2 linked regions of the Pseudobacteroides sp. genome follow. Each later gene encodes a partner of the first gene's protein in a complex. Links are inferred from orthologs where the notes say so. Each region holds a gene or a part of one and is shown on either strand. Other genes may lie near its edges. The genes, in order: uvrA and mfd.

Region 1 (7,731 bases):
TAATGATAATATGACATTAAAGCCACTACCTCAAGAGGATGCAATTAAGGTGGAAATTGTTAGAGGTCCTAATATAAAACCTCTTCCAACCTTTGATAAGCTTCCGGATGTTTTGGAAGGTTCTGCACTTTTAAAGGTGGGTGACAATATAACTACTGACCATATTATGCCTGCAGGTGCAAAAATTCTGCCGTTAAGAAGCAATATTCCCGAGATATCCAAGCATGTTTTTGAAGCGGTTGATGAAAGTTTTTACAAGAGAGCGTTAGAAAGCAGCGGAGGATTCATAATCGGCGGTGAAAATTATGGTCAGGGCTCAAGCCGTGAACATGCAGCGTTAGCACCAAAATACCTTGGAATAAAAGCTGTTATTGTTAAGTCCTTTGCAAGAATTCACCTTGCAAACCTGGTTAACTTCGGGATTGTACCGTTGACATTTAAAGATCCTGCTGACTATGACAGGATTGAATTAAACGATAAGATAGAGATTGCCATTGGAGACCTAAAGGGTGATGTAAAGCTTAAGAATGTTACAAAGGGATTTGAAATAGAGCTAAACCACACATTATCAGATCTGGATGCGGAAATTTTGAAGGTGGGCGGAAAGCTTCCATGGATTAAGGAAAGCGTAAAAAAATAAAAGGATGAATGAAAAAAACCTGCAGTAATGTTCAAAAAGGGCACCTGCAGGCTTTTTCATGTCGTGAGAAATTGTGGTGTGATTAAGATAATATTGAAATAAAGGGGCAAAAAATCGTCAGATTAAAAAGGTCCTGATAATTCTCAATTTAGTAAAGCACTAAAGAAATTTGATTATGCCCATAAAGAGGTTGCAAAAGTCCTTATAGATACAGAGCAGGATAGAAAAGAAATTTTTGACATTCTTAAGGCATCTCCATTTTCCATTCCGGATAAATATTTTAAATACAGGTATAATCACGACGTTTTTAGCTATGAGCAGTTAGCACCGCGGGAAAACCCAGAAACCCAGTTGTGCCATAATGAAAACCATATTAGTCTTTTTAGGCTGGAACTTGCTGAAATTAAGAAACTGTTTCTGAGCGGGAGCTACCTTCAGGGAGTGAAAAAATACAAAGACATTTGGAAGGCGGAGCATAATCTCCTGCTCTCAAATAATATAGAAATTTTCGACAGCCTCATGTCTTTAAGTGTTCTAAGGTCAGTTATAAATTTTTATGATGAAAATAAAAATTTATTTAGAAAAGACGATCCGAAAGATCTTTATCACATAACTGGTAATATCACCTCAAAAATTGACAGTAGCTTTAGCTCAAGCTTTGCAAAGGAGTACAGGATTGTTTTACACAATTTGGAGCTTACAAGATCCAAATGGCCTTTTTTTGACTATTATAAAATCTGCAGGCTTTTCCATGACAAGTATTATGATCTGTCACAGTGCATAAAAGATTCAAAGTATAAAATGAGAACGACGAGGTTTGATTTAACACCGGATAAGTTTTTGGAAAATCCTGTGGGTAACTATGGTGCATACATATCTTTAAATCTATATGACGGCATTCTTAAAAGCGTTTGGGAAACAAAGGATATGGTTGATAAATTCAACGAAATCACGAACTGATGTTTGCAATTTTTTGTACATCTGATATAATATATTAGATTATTAACACACTTATTATATTGATTATTTATTGCCGGAAATGTTGAGGTGAATATATGTTAAGAGATAAAATATTTATAAAAGGTGCCAGAGAACACAATTTGAAGAATATAGATGTTGTTATTCCTAGGGATAAGTTTGTTGTTATAACCGGAATCAGCGGTTCGGGAAAGTCTTCACTGGCTTTTGATACCATATATGCAGAAGGGCAGAGGCGGTATGTGGAATCCCTTTCTTCCTATGCAAGGCAGTTTCTTGGACAGATGGAAAAGCCAGATGTTGATTACATTGACGGACTATCTCCTGCCATATCCATAGATCAGAAGACTACCAGCAGAAATCCAAGATCAACTGTTGGTACCGTTACAGAAATACATGATTATCTAAGGCTTCTATATGCAAGGATAGGTGTACCTCACTGTCCGAAGTGCGGTAAGGAAATTTCCCAACAGACAGTGGATCAGATGGTAGACCATATAATGTCCTTTGAAGAGGGAACAAGGATTCAGCTTTTGGCTCCTGTGGTCAGGGGGAGGAAGGGAGAGTATCACAAGCTTATTGAGGATGCTAAGAAGAGCGGTTTTGTTAGGGTAAGGATAGATGGAGAGGTCAAGGATCTTAATGAAGAGATCAAAATGGACAAGAATAAAAAGCATACTATTGAAGTAGTTGTTGACAGGCTTGTAGTTAGACCAGATATTCAAAAAAGACTGTCTGAGTCTGTTGAGACTGTCCTACATCTGGCTGGAGGAATTTTGCTTGTTGATGTGATTGGTAAGGAAGAAATCCTTTTCAGCCAGAATTTTGCATGCAGTGATTGCGGCATAAGCATAGAAGAGCTTGAGCCTAGGATGTTTTCATTTAACACACCCTATGGGGCATGTCCTGAATGCAGCGGTTTGGGAACCATACTAAAGATTGACCCTGATCTTATTGTGCCTGATAGGTCAAAGTCCATGGCAGATGGTGCTATAAGAGTCGGAGGCTGGAATGTAGAGAATGGGGACGGTTATTCAAGGATGTATGTAGATGCCTTGTCAAAGCATTACAAGTTCAGTCTCAATACGCCTATTTGTGATCTCCCGGACCATATTGTAGATATAATACTTTACGGCACCAAGGGTGAAAAAATCAAGATAAATTATACGAGGGAATATGGAAGCGGGTCTTTTGTGGCTCCTTTTGAAGGTATCATCAGAAGTATGGAAAGGCGTTATAAAGAGACCCAGTCGGAAACCATGAAGCAGTATTATGAAGACTTCATGAGCAATAATCCGTGCCATGAGTGTCACGGTGCCAGACTAAAAAAAGAGGCATTGGCTGTTACCGTTGGAGATAAAAACATTAATGATATCAGCAAGATGGCAATATCTGATGCCAAGAAGTTTTTCAATGAACTGGAGCTATCGGATAAGCATAAGGCTATCTCAAACCAGATAATGAAAGAGATAAATGCAAGGATAGGCTTTTTAGTGGATGTAGGTCTGGACTACCTTACACTAGCCAGGGCAGCAGGAACGCTTTCAGGCGGTGAAGCACAGAGAATAAGGCTTGCCACTCAAATAGGTTCAGGCCTTATGGGTGTTTTGTATATTTTGGACGAGCCAAGTATAGGTCTTCACCAGAGAGACAACGAACGGCTTCTTAAGACATTAAAACGACTCAAAGACATGGGGAATACTCTAATTGTGGTAGAGCATGATGAAGACACTATGTATGCAGCGGATCATATAATTGACATTGGTCCTGGTGCAGGAGTCCACGGCGGCAACATTATTGCCGAGGGGACTGTTGAGGAGATAAAAAATAGTGAAGATTCTATGACTGGGCTGTACCTTAGTGGAAGAAGGAAGATTACAACGCCTGAAAAACGCAGGGCTTCCAACGATAAATACGTAGAAATAGTGGGTGCAAGAGAAAACAATCTTAAAAATATAAATGTTAAATTTCCACTCAGTGTTTTTACTTGTATTACTGGGGTTTCGGGCTCCGGTAAAAGCTCACTTATAAATGAAATACTATATAAAAAATGTGCCTCTGAGCTCAACAGGGCAAGGCTGAGACCCGGTGATCATGATTATGTCAATGGCCTTGAGCACCTGGAAAAGGTAATAGATATAGATCAGTCCCCTATAGGCAGAACACCAAGATCAAACCCTGCAACATATACCGGAATGTTTGATCTTATAAGGGAGGTTTTTAGCGAAACCACCGAATCAAAGATGAGGGGCTACAAGACGGGGCGATTCAGCTTCAATGTAAAGGGTGGTAGATGCGAAGCATGCAGCGGGGATGGTATCATAAAGATCGAGATGCACTTTTTGCCCGATATATATGTTCCATGTGAGGTCTGCAAGGGCAAGAGATACAACAGAGAGACCCTTGACGTAAAGTATAAGGGTAAAAACATTGCAGAGATTCTGGATATGACTGTAGAAGATGCCCTCGAATTCTTCAAAAACATTCCAAGGATTCAAAAAAAGCTGCAGACTCTATTTGATGTAGGCTTGGGATACATTAAAATTGGACAACCTTCTACTACACTATCCGGGGGCGAAGCCCAAAGGATAAAGCTTGCAACTGAGTTATCCAAAAGAAGCAACGGAAGCACCATGTATATTCTGGATGAACCTACCACAGGACTCCATATAGCCGATGTCCACAAGCTTATTGAAATACTCCAAAGGCTTGTTGATGCAGGAAACACAGTTATAGTCATCGAACATAACCTGGATGTCATAAAGACTGCGGATTATATAATTGATCTTGGGCCTGAGGGGGGGCATAGAGGTGGTTATATTGTGGCGGAAGGCACTCCCGAGGATATTATTAAGATTAGTGAGTCTTATACTGGTCAATTCCTTTCAAAAGTGCTTAATCCACAATAAATAGTCCTAAAGTATATAGATTGTTAATTTATAATATAGATGAACACTTTGATCATTTTAATGGTTGAAGTGTTTTGTTTTATTCCCCGGAAATGACTAAATGTCAATATTAATATTTTGTAATTCTATTGTTAAATTTCTGTTAAGTTTTGTTGTATTGGATTTAACAATAATATATAATCAACGAGGAACAATTGATTTAATTTTTACGGAAGAAGGGAAATAATTATGTTTAGGGTTTCGCGAAAAGAGGAAATATTTTTTGATTATTTTGTTGCGACAGCAGAGAATGCTTGTAAAGCCGCTGAACTGCTTGAACAGTTGATGTTAAATTATGTTAATGTTCAAGACAAGGTGAAGGCAATTGAAGAGACAGAGCATGAATGTGACAAGCAGGTACACAAGATTCTTCAACAGTTAAACAGATCATTTATCACTCCGATCGACAGAGAAGACATCAATTTGATTGCAAAGGAATTGGACAATATTACCGACAGTATCGAATCAACAGCACATAGGTTTAACATGTTTAATGTGCAGTCCATACCTGAGGATGCAAAGAAGCTTGCTAAATTGATTACAGCTTGTACTAAAGAAGTAAAAGCTCTTATGGTTGAACTGAAAGATATGAAAAAGAGCAAAAAGATAGCAGAAAAGATTATTGAGGTTAATAGATTGGAAAATGAAGCAGATGATATATTCAGGTCTGCTGTAACCAAATTGTTTTTAATGGAAAAGGATTGCCTTGAAGTTATTAAGTGGAAGGAAATTTATGATTACCTTGAGAACACCCTTGATGTTTGTGAGGATGTGGCAAATATAGTAGAAGGGGTTGTTATGAAACATGCTTAGTCTTGCGATTATAGTTGTTATTCTTGCATTAAGCTTTGACTTCATAAATGGTTTTCATGATACAGCGAATTCCATTGCCACATCAGTATCAACAAGAGTTTTATCACCGAGAACAGCAATTTTTATGGCAGCAGTTCTTAACATAGCAGGAGCACTTGTAAGCACTAGGGTTGCTAAGACTGTATCCAAGGAAATAATCAATGATGATATGATTAAGGTGGTCGGCGGTGATAAGGGGGTTATGTATGTAGTTATAGCATCCCTGGCAGCTGCAATAATATGGAATCTGGTTACTTGGTACTTTGGAATCCCAAGCAGTTCATCCCATGCATTATTCGGAGGTATGATCGGATCATCTGTTGCATACATCGGTTCAATGGCTGTTTTAAAGTGGTATGAGGCACCACAGGCGGGCCATTTCTTTTTCCAGGCAAAAGGAATTCTTTTTAAAATAATTATCCCTCTTTTTACATCACCTCTCATAGGTTTCTTACTAGGGTTTTTGGTAATGAAATTCCTATACTTAATTCTAAGAAAGTTCACACAACACTCTGTAAATACTATATTCTCCAAGCTTCAGATTGCTTCAGCAGGTATAATGGCGTTTGCTCATGGCGGAAATGATGCACAGAAATCCATGGGTATTATAACCCTTGCACTTATTGCTGCAGACATGAACGGAGGAAGTAAAGATGTAACACTTCCGGTTGTTATAGCATGTGCACTAGCAATGGGTATAGGTACATCCCTTGGAGGGTGGAGAATAATAAAGACTATGGGAGTCAATATGATCAGGCTGGCACCGATAAATGGGTTTGCAGCTGAGACCGGTGCTGCAATCGTTATCGAGACGATGACACGATTAGGTGCTCCTGTCAGTACAACTCATATAATTTCAACATCGATAATGGGTGTTGGTGCTGCAAAGAGATTGTCTGCCGTTAGATGGGCATTGGCAAGAAGTATACTTGGAGCATGGGTATTGACAATACCTATAACTGCTATATTGGGGGCAGTAATTGTATTAGGATGTAAGATTGTATTAGGCATATAGAACTTATATAATTATAAATTTTCTAAGGGGATATTAAAATTTTATTTGTGAATACATACTTTTAAAAACAATACAAACAATATTTTCATATATACAATATAATAAAAAAGACCTATGTAATCAAAAGATATAGATTTATCGATAATAACATAGGTTTTTTTATGTATCTGGAGTTAAATTGCTTTATTTATCATATGTAAATATAGTTAATTGCGTATAGATTAGACCGGAAACAAATTGTGTGATATACTTATCATAATATATTATTAATTAACACATATTCGGAAAAATTTAAACGATTTTATGTTGTGTTTTCGCTGCAGTAGATAGGAGATGGTTAAAATGATGATGTGTTCAATTTGTAAAGAAAACTTCGCGGTTGTCTACATGACTAAGTTAATAGATGGAAAACAGGTTCAGGAAGGACTTTGCTTGACATGTGCGAAAAAACAAGGCGTTCAACCAATAAATCAGCTATTGGATCAAACAGGAATGACTGAGGAAGATATTGATAATCTAAATAAACAGGTTGGAAACCTTTTTGAGAACATGGAGTTTACCGATTTGAATTCGCTCCAAAACTCACAAGAAAAGCCTTCAGGACAATCAAATCCTTTTTTCAATTTTATAAACAAGGCTTTCAGCAAAAATGAGGATGGGTCAGACATGGGTAAAGAACATCAGAAAGAGCCATTCGAAGACAAGGAAAGTAAAAACAATACAAAAACAAAAACTCAGGAAAAGAAGAACCTAAAGAAAAAGAAATATCTTGATTTATATGGAACAAACCTGACTGAGCTTGCAAAAGAAAATAAACTGGACAGAGTAATAGGAAGGTATCGTGAAATTGACAGGGTAGTTCAGATTCTTAATAGAAGGACAAAAAATAATCCTGTACTAATTGGTGAACCTGGAGTAGGAAAGACGGCAATTGCTGAGGGCTTGGCTGTCAGGATTGCTGAAAGGCAGGTTCCTGCAAAGCTCTTTAATGTTGAGGTTTATCTCCTTGACTTGACAGGAATTGTAGCGGGAACTCAGTTCAGAGGTCAGTTTGAAAGCCGTATGAAGGGTATTATTGATGAGGTGAAATCATTAGGAAACATCATTCTCGTAATTGATGAACTCCATAATATAATGGGGGCAGGGGAAGCAGAAGGTGCCATGAATGCTGCCAATATATTAAAGCCAGCATTGGCAAGAGGCGAAATCCAGGTTATTGGAGCTACAACCCTTAAGGAATACAGGAAGCATATAGAAAAGGATTCAGCTTTAGAAAGAAGATTCCAACCTGTTCTTGT
Region 2 (8,472 bases), on another replicon or contig:
CTTCCTTTTGATTCTGAATATGTCATATACAAAAGATATTAACATTCCTCCAAAAACAGACCATAAAAAGATATTTACTTGATTGCTTATCGACATATATTATCCCAACCATTAGTCCTTTAGCTATTATCAAAAATACAATTTATCCTCAGGCAGTTTATTTAAACATCTTTGCCCAAAAACCACCTGACTTGCCGCCTTCTTTGTCACTGTATTCCAAAGAACAGATGTCACCTTCGATATCAAGCTCCGAATTATCGAGATTAAGCTTGTTAATATGCAAATCTTCGCCTTTTACTGTCAGAACTCCAAGTTCAGTATCTACTATAACGCACTCATCGTTAAAGCTTTCAACATCTAAAACACCGGAAATGCTAAGCCTCTCCCTGTTTTCAAGTATTAAATTTTGAACTTTCTGCTGTTTTATACTTTTTTTGTCCTCAATCATAGTCTTTCTCCCCTTTAATAGATGTGTTTTAGTTTGTAATACCATATGATTTAGTATTACGGTATTTTATCCACATATCTATTCCTATGCTTGGGAGCATCTAAAAATACCTTATAAATGGACATAGACATAAAAAATCACAAAGTGATTTTTAACCTTGACCGTTGTCGTGGGAAATTGTGGTGTGTATACACCATAATTTCCTAGACATAAAAAAAAGTGATTATATCAATCACCTTTTTCTATGTACATTCCTTTAGCATCACTTTTGGAGACTGTTTCAGATATGGATGCTACTTCTACCTTCACATTGCTGTTACCGAATTGAATTTCTATCGTATCTCCAACCTTAACCTCGTTTGAAGGCTTTGCTGTTTTTCCGTTAATCTTTACTCTTCCCTGATCACATGCTTCACTTGCCAATGTTCGTCTTTTAATAAGTCTAGATACCTTAAGGTACTTGTCAATCCGCAATTCCTTCACCCCACTTACTTAAATTCATCTTTGCAAAAATGGGCGACCTTCCACGGCTCGCCCATTTTTACCTTCTTAGAATAGCTTATACATATATAATACTATTTATTTACTTCGTCTTTTAAAGCTTTTCCAACTTTAAATACTGGAGCCTTAGTTGCTGGTATTGTTATTTCTTCCTTAGTCTGAGGATTTCTTCCCTTTCTTTCAGCTCTTTCTCTAACTTCAAAAGATCCAAAGCCTACCAACTGAACCTTGTCACCATTTTTAAGTGCTTCTTCAACACTTTCAATAAATGCGTTAAGTGCTTTTTCTGCGTCTTTCTTTGACATATTACTCTTTTCAGCAATGCTAGTGATTAAATCTGATTTGTTCATCTTTTTCCTCCTTAAGTTTTGATTGCTATATATAACCATCTTCGAAAAGTGCAGCTTAGTATGCTTTATCAAAATAAAACTTATTATATAAAAGTTTTATCTATTTTAAAGCTGATAAGTTATGTAATAAATCCCAACTACTTTCCAAAGATAATTGCTAAATTAAATACTTTTATCCTTTGCCATATCCCACAACTTATCCATTTCTTCCAATGTCATTTCCTCAAGATTTTTACCGGCTTTTTTGCCCTCATTCTCTACGAATTCAAACCTTTTAATAAATTTATTAATAGTTCCCGTTAAAGCCAATTCAGGTTGAATCTTTAAGAACCTTGCAAGATTAACAACGGAAAATAGCACATCACCAAGCTCATCAGTTATTCTTTCCACATTTTTACTCTTATATACATCTTTTAATTCAAGAATTTCTTCATCCAGCTTTCTCATTGCATCCTCAGTCTTGTCCCAGTCAAATCCTACCTGAGCTGCCTTCTGCTGTATCTTGTAGCTCCTCATTAATGCCGGAAGATTAGAGGGCACATCCTTTAAAACACTGGTTTGGTTGGTAAGTCCCTTTTCCTTCTTTTTGATAGCTTCCCAGTTGTCAACCACTTGATCTGCAGTTTCAGCCTTATCTTCACCAAAAACATGAGTATGTCTTAAAATCATTTTCCTTGAAACTGCTGTTATTACATCACCAATATCAAAAGTGCCCTCTTCCTTTCCAATCTGGGAATGGAATACAATTTGTAAAAGCAAATCTCCCAATTCCTCTGTTGTTTTATCCTTATCCTTCAGATCAATTGCTTCTAGTACTTCATAGGTCTCTTCTATCAGATATTTTTTTAAGCTATCGTGAGACTGCTCCCTATCCCATGGGCACCCATTTTCACTTCTTAAAAGCTCCATAATGTCCACAAGATCTTTAAATTCGTACTTATCCTTAAGCATAATTATTCTCCCGCCAATACCTTAGTTTTTATATAACAATACTGTAGAAAACCTAATAAAAAGTGCAACTTTTGTTAATATAGTTTTCTTTCTGAAAAATAGTATAATTTATTAAATGTAAATATGCAATAAAAATAAATAAAAATCAACATTTACTTTCAATATAAAAATAACAGGTATTCTTTAAAATCCTGTTATTTTAATTAATGGACTAGTAAAATATTACTTCCGCCTTTAATATATAGCAAAATTTATAGCGGAAGTTATATTTTAGCTATTTCCAAGTTTAAGTGATTATTAAATATCATGGCAATAATTCGTTTAATAATATTACTGCTCCATTTGCTTCCCTAAGAATCCGGATGCGGACTGTGCAAGTTTTGCCTCTACCTCTCCCATTCTTGTATTAGGATCCATGGATAAAAGAATAACAGCTCCAATAGGATCTCCTTCTGATATTATAGGTGATACAACCTGAGCAGTATACCTTCTGTCTCCCGGCTCATCAGCTACAATAGAGATGGTTTTTTCATCAGGTGATTTAACCAGGAAAACTGACTTTTCCTCTATAACCTTTTCTATGTCGGAACTTAATTGTTTTTCCAAAAAGTCTCTTTTTGAAGCTCCTGATACTGCAATTATTGAGTCCCTGTCAGCTATGCAAGTAATATGACCTATTGTTTTATGAAGGGTCTCAGCATATTGAGCTGCAAATTCTCCCAATTCTCCTATCGGAGAATATTTCTTTAGGATAACTTCGCCTTCTTTATCAGTAAATATTTCAAGAGGATCCCCTTCTCTTATTCTCAATGTTCTTCTTATTTCCTTAGGAATTACAACTCTTCCAAGATCATCTATCCTTCTTACTATTCCAGTTGCCCTCAAAATTATTACCTCCTATTAATTAGATTTTCAGTACAATTTTATTATTGATAATTTATTGGAGTTTTATACATTATAGGTTGATTTGTGAAAAGGTTATTACTAAAAGATCAGAACAATACCATAAAGCGATTCTGCACCCTTGATGTTATCTCGAGAAATTGTGATGCTCTACATAATTATCTAGACATAAAAAAACCGACAGTTTTTTTAAACCATCGGCCAAATTTATTAAATATTAGTACAGTTTTATTGAGTTTAGTGCACCCTTATTAACATTCATCTTGTAATGATCATCCTTCATCCATTCCTCAAGCTTCTTGTTTACTTCATCCAATTGATATGTCCTCTTTAAACTATCTTTTAATTCATCAAATCTAGGTCTTTTAATTACATAATAGCCTCTATTGGTGGTTACAAGCCCAATATCGCCTTCCTTGGCGTTAAACACCCAATCTATATATTCCTGAGGCATTTTTTCGTCTCTGGTGACTGAAAATTCTCCGCCGTTTTGCTTTGCACCAACATCATCGGTATAATTGGCCACAAGTGTGTCAAAATTTTCTCCATTTTTGGCCTTGGAATATACCTCCTTGGCAAGATCTGTCTTTTCTTTGACCTTATCATTTGCAAGCGGCTTTCCTGAAGAAGGGTCAACTGTCTCTAAGAACACTTCCCAAACAGTTATCTTACCCTCTTTATTCATAGCTTCGGTATATTTTTTTAGAAGCTGGGAATCGGTAATTCTTATGCTATCTGCTTCAATACTTGCATATTTCCCGAAAGCCAGCATATAATTCTTATAAATAGCATCATATTCAGAGAGGGTTATCCAGTATTTCTTTTTTATATTCTTCTCCGCCTGGGCTTTATCCCCATCTCCTTCTGCAAGTACAATATTATCCATTGTCTGCTTGGCCTTATCAAGGTCTGTATTGTCTAAAGTTATATTTGCTTGCTTTGCTTTCATAAGCATAATCTTAAACTTTTGAACTTCCAGTAAGGCATCATTTTTTGCAGTTACCTCTGCTGCTTCACCCTTATTGGTTGTGGTTTTCCAAAAATTCTTTTTTGCATCATCGGACTGGTAATCTACACCAGCCTTTGTTTCATAATTGTTTTTAATCATCCTTAGAAAAAACTTAAATTCTGCAGTTGTTACTTTTTCACCGGCTACAGTTGCTACGTAGCTATTGGAGCTTTCATGAACCTGGTAAGCTATCGTACCTCCAACAACTATGGCAAGCACCAAAAATACTGCAACAATAACTATCCTGGTATTACTTATCATTTTCAATTTCCCCTCTACCAAAATTTGCCGGCATTTTCTCTCTATTTTAAGATGATGTAATATATTTGTGCTTGAATAATAATAATTTGTTGGCCAACTTCAATTATGAATTTGAGAACATGCCTAATATAGATTATAATAGATTATTTCCCATCCTGCAAATTTTTAATGTTCATTAGGAGGTTTTTAATATTTTCTAATATCTCCTCTCCCTTTAAGCCTTTAATGAGGAGTGTCAGGTATGGCTTACTGCTGGCATTAAACATTATCTTTCTTCTGTAGTTTTCCATGAGTTTATTGATTATGGATAAATCCATAAAGGACTCATTTACATAGTGGAAAATTACAGAACCATTCTTTTGGGCAATTGAAGAAAATCCACATTCCCTGGCAAGAAATTTTATATGGGCAATGGTTAGAAGATTGCTTACATACTTTGGTAAGCTTCCATACCTGTCTATAAGTTCGTCTTCAATTTCGCTAATATCCTCCTGGCTTGCTATAGAAGCAATTTTTTTGTACATATCGATTTTCTGATTTTCCACGCCAATATAATCATTATCTATATACGCACTTATGTTAATATCAATTGCTATCTCCTGGTTATTTATATCAGGACTCTCGCCTTTCAGCTCCATAACAGCCTCATCCAAAAGCTTGCAGTACATATCGTACCCTACAGACTCCATTTGTCCGCTTTGCTGAGCTCCTAAAAGATTTCCGGCACCTCTTATTTCAAGATCCCTCATTGCAATTTTAAAGCCAGAACCAAGGTCTGTAAACTCCCTTATTGCCCGGAGCCTCTTCTCTGCTATTTCGGATAATATTTTATCTTTTTTATATGTTACATAAGCATATGCAAGCCTGTTGGACCTTCCTACTCTTCCTCTTAACTGGTAAAGCTGTGCAAGGCCCATCCTGTCAGCATCTTCGATGATTATTGTATTCACATTCGGCATATCAAGGCCTGATTCAATTATGGTTGTGCAGACGAGCATGTCATATTCTCCATTTATAAAATTGTATATTATATCCTCCAGTTCTTTCTCATCCATCTGACCATGCCCTACAGCTATTCTTGCATCCGGCACCAATGCCTGCAATTCCGATGCCTTTTTTAAAATGGAGTCCACCCTGTTATAGAGATAAAATATCTGCCCCGTTCTTGAAATTTCACGTCTTATTGCATCCCTTATTATTTCCGGATCGTATTCCATTACAAAGGTTTCTACGGGCTGTCGTTCTTCCGGAGGATCTTCAATGACGCTTATGTCTCTTATCCCGACTAAAGACATATTAAGGGTCCTGGGAATAGGTGTTGCAGTCAAAGTCAATACATCAACATTTGGAGCAATGTTTTTGATTTTCTCCTTATGTGCCACTCCAAATCGCTGTTCTTCATCAATTATGAGTAACCCTAACTCCTTAAAATGCAAATCCTTCTGTAGAAGCCTATGAGTCCCTACAAGCACATCTATGCTTCCATCTTTCACATTCTTTAATATCTTCTTTTGATCGGACTGTTTTCTAAAGCGGCTTATAACATCCACAGTCACTGGAAACTCCTTCATTCTCTCTGCAAAATTGTTGTAGTGCTGCTGGGCAAGAATTGTAGTAGGTACAAGGTAGGCCACCTGTTTTCCATCCATAACAGCCTTAAAAATGGCTCTTATAGCCACCTCAGTCTTACCATACCCCACATCACCGCATAGAAGCCTATCCATAGGCTTTCCCATTTCCATATCCTGTTTTACTTCTTCAATACACTTAAGCTGGTCGTCAGTCTCCTCATAGGGAAAAGAGTCTTCAAATTGTTTTTGCCAGACTGTATCTTTAGAAAAAGCATATCCTTTTGTAGCCTGCCTTTTTGCATAGAGTTTGACAAGCTCTTCTGCAATCTCTTTTAATGATTCCTTAACCCTGCTTTTTGTCTTTGCCCAATCAGTACCATTAAGCTTATGGAGCTTTGGCTCCTTTCCCTCAGACCCTATATATTTCTGGATCAAATCAAGCTGATTTGTAGGAATATACAAAAAGTCACTATCATGATACCTGATTTTAAGATAATCCCTTCTTACATTGTCCACATTAAGCTGCTGAATCCCAACATACTGACCTATACCGTGACTTTGATGAACCACATAGTCGCCTACGTTTAGTTCGGTAAATATATTAATTTTGCTTCCCTTGTTTTTTCCTGAAGCTTTTCTGTGCTTCCTGTCTCTACCGAATACCTCTTTGTCACTCACTACAACAAAACCCAATTTGGGGTATTCAAAGCCATTGTTAAGGCTTCCTGTGGTGAGCATTACCTGCCCCGGCAGTATTTCCTCAGGCGGGGATTCTTTAAAAACAGATTCTACCCCTTCAGCTGCTAATGTTTCCTTAAGCTTTTCACCCTTTACCCTGGTACCTGTCAGCACTAAAATCCTGTACTTGCGTTCCTTCCAATCACGTATATCGCTAACTAGGAAATCCATGCGGTTTAAATATGAGCCTGTAGCTTTGGAAGATATATCAAACCTTTCTGCATTATAGGCGTTACTGCTTCCAGTTAGAAATGTATTTAAGTAAACTGTATTATTTTCCCTTAAGACCCTTTCAATCCTCCCAAATTCATACTTTGAACAAAAGCAACCCGGCAGGAGCCTTCCTTTCTCCATCAACCCTTTGCAGGATTCTTCCAATTCAAAATTGATATTCTCCACCCTGTTTTTCATTTTCCCGCTCTCATCGGCAAACACCAAACAGCCGGAAGTGAAATCAAGCAGAGTTGAGGGTTTATCAATTATGTAATTTATATATCTGTCAATTCCCTCAAAATAATAGCTGTCCTTAAATCTGCTAATATCGTTGGTGATGTTTTGACGGATTAAGGCTTTGTATTCCTTACCGGCTTTTATTAGGACTTCGTTCAGGTCTGCTTCAATAGCATTTACTATGGCATCCCTCTTATCCTCATTGTAAATAATCTCTCTTGCAGGAATTATCTTAATACTTTTCAACTGCTCTACCGATCTCTGTGAATCTGGGTCAAACTCCCTTATAGAGTCTATTTCATCATCAAAGAGCTCAATACGGACTGCCAGGTTGTAATTTATAGGAAAAATATCTATAATTCCTCCACGCACGGCAAAGTGACCTTTATTCTCTACCACCGAAACCCTTTCATATCCCATGGTTACCAGCCTCTTTTGCATCAGAGACAGATCTATTCTTTTTCCGACCTGCATCTCCAATATGCTTTCAGCAAACAATTCTGGCGGTATAAGCTTATGAACCAATGAATCAACGGAAACCACAACAAGCCTGTAATTGCCTTCCATAATCCGGTTTAACATTTGAAGCCTTTCAAAAACATTATCCCTGCTTTTTGCCTCCACATCATGAAGGGTAATTTCCTTTAACGGAAAATAGAGCACGTCCTCTTTGAAGAACAGGTAAAAATCTTCATATATCTTTCTCGCTTCAAACTCATCAAATGTAATATAAATCCCTTTTTTATCGGCGTGCCGGCATATTGAATATGCCACGTGAGCTTTCTGGGAATTTGCCAGTCCCGTTATCACAACCGACTGGCCTTTACCTATGGAATTAATTATTCCGCTATACTCACTTAACTCCAATAATGGATTAACTAAAAAATTCATGAATATTTTTCCGCCTTCTTAATTTATTATGTTGATATTACTTATTAAACTTGTTCATTGCTGCATCAACACCTGATTTTAATATTTCAGCAACTGCTTGTGCAGCATTTTTAATGCTGTCATTAATAGTCCCTCTTTCTGCAGGGCTAAATTTACTCAGCACATAATCAGCCAAGTTCCAGCCTTCCGGCGGCCTGTCTATACCAATTCTGACCCTGGGGAATTCGTCAGACTGTATCTGATACAAAATGTTTCTCATTCCGTTATGGGTTCCCGAGCTGCCCTTAGGTCTTATTCTGATCTTTCCAAGCTCCAGATCGATATCATCAAACATTACTATTATATTCCGAGCAGGTATTTTATACCATTCTATTACTTCTCTTAAACTCTCACCGCTTA

The links.
Region 2: the proteins of uvrA (region 1) and mfd are in contact, whole or in part, in a crystal structure (PDB 4DFC), measured with the Escherichia coli proteins. The link is inferred for Pseudobacteroides sp. from one-to-one orthologs.

Annotation. Positions count from the first base shown.
Region 1 is NZ_DATCTU010000043.1:23,521-31,251, forward strand. The notes cover bases 1,363-4,727. They hold uvrA (excinuclease ABC subunit UvrA), read left to right. Parts: upstream 1,363-1,695; coding sequence 1,696-4,527; downstream 4,528-4,727. Other genes in these bases: VIO64_RS07530 (hypothetical protein), read left to right, coding at 1,363-1,600. Outside these bases: VIO64_RS07525 (aconitate hydratase), read left to right, coding at 1-640; more of VIO64_RS07530, read left to right, coding at 1,082-1,362; VIO64_RS07540 (DUF47 domain-containing protein), read left to right, coding at 4,756-5,379; VIO64_RS07545 (inorganic phosphate transporter), read left to right, coding at 5,372-6,433; VIO64_RS07550 (ATP-dependent Clp protease ATP-binding subunit), read left to right, coding at 6,776-7,731. UniProt on the Escherichia coli protein: The UvrABC repair system catalyzes the recognition and processing of DNA lesions. UvrA is an ATPase and a DNA-binding protein. A damage recognition complex composed of 2 UvrA and 2 UvrB subunits scans DNA for abnormalities.
Region 2 is NZ_DATCTU010000103.1:33,127-41,598, forward strand. The notes cover bases 4,367-8,472. They hold mfd (transcription-repair coupling factor), read right to left. Parts: upstream 8,074-8,472; coding sequence 4,567-8,073; downstream 4,367-4,566. Other genes in these bases: VIO64_RS16420 (peptidylprolyl isomerase), read right to left, coding at 4,367-4,423; pth (aminoacyl-tRNA hydrolase), read right to left, coding at 8,111-8,472. Outside these bases: spore cortex biosynthesis protein YabQ, read right to left, coding at 1-96; sporulation protein YabP, read right to left, coding at 158-448; VIO64_RS16400 (RNA-binding S4 domain-containing protein), read right to left, coding at 677-922; VIO64_RS16405 (HU family DNA-binding protein), read right to left, coding at 1,024-1,338; mazG (nucleoside triphosphate pyrophosphohydrolase), read right to left, coding at 1,462-2,250; spoVT (stage V sporulation protein T), read right to left, coding at 2,581-3,135; more of VIO64_RS16420, read right to left, coding at 3,371-4,366. UniProt on the Escherichia coli protein: Couples transcription and DNA repair by recognizing RNA polymerase (RNAP) stalled at DNA lesions. Mediates ATP-dependent release of RNAP and its truncated transcript from the DNA, and recruitment of nucleotide excision repair machinery to the damaged site.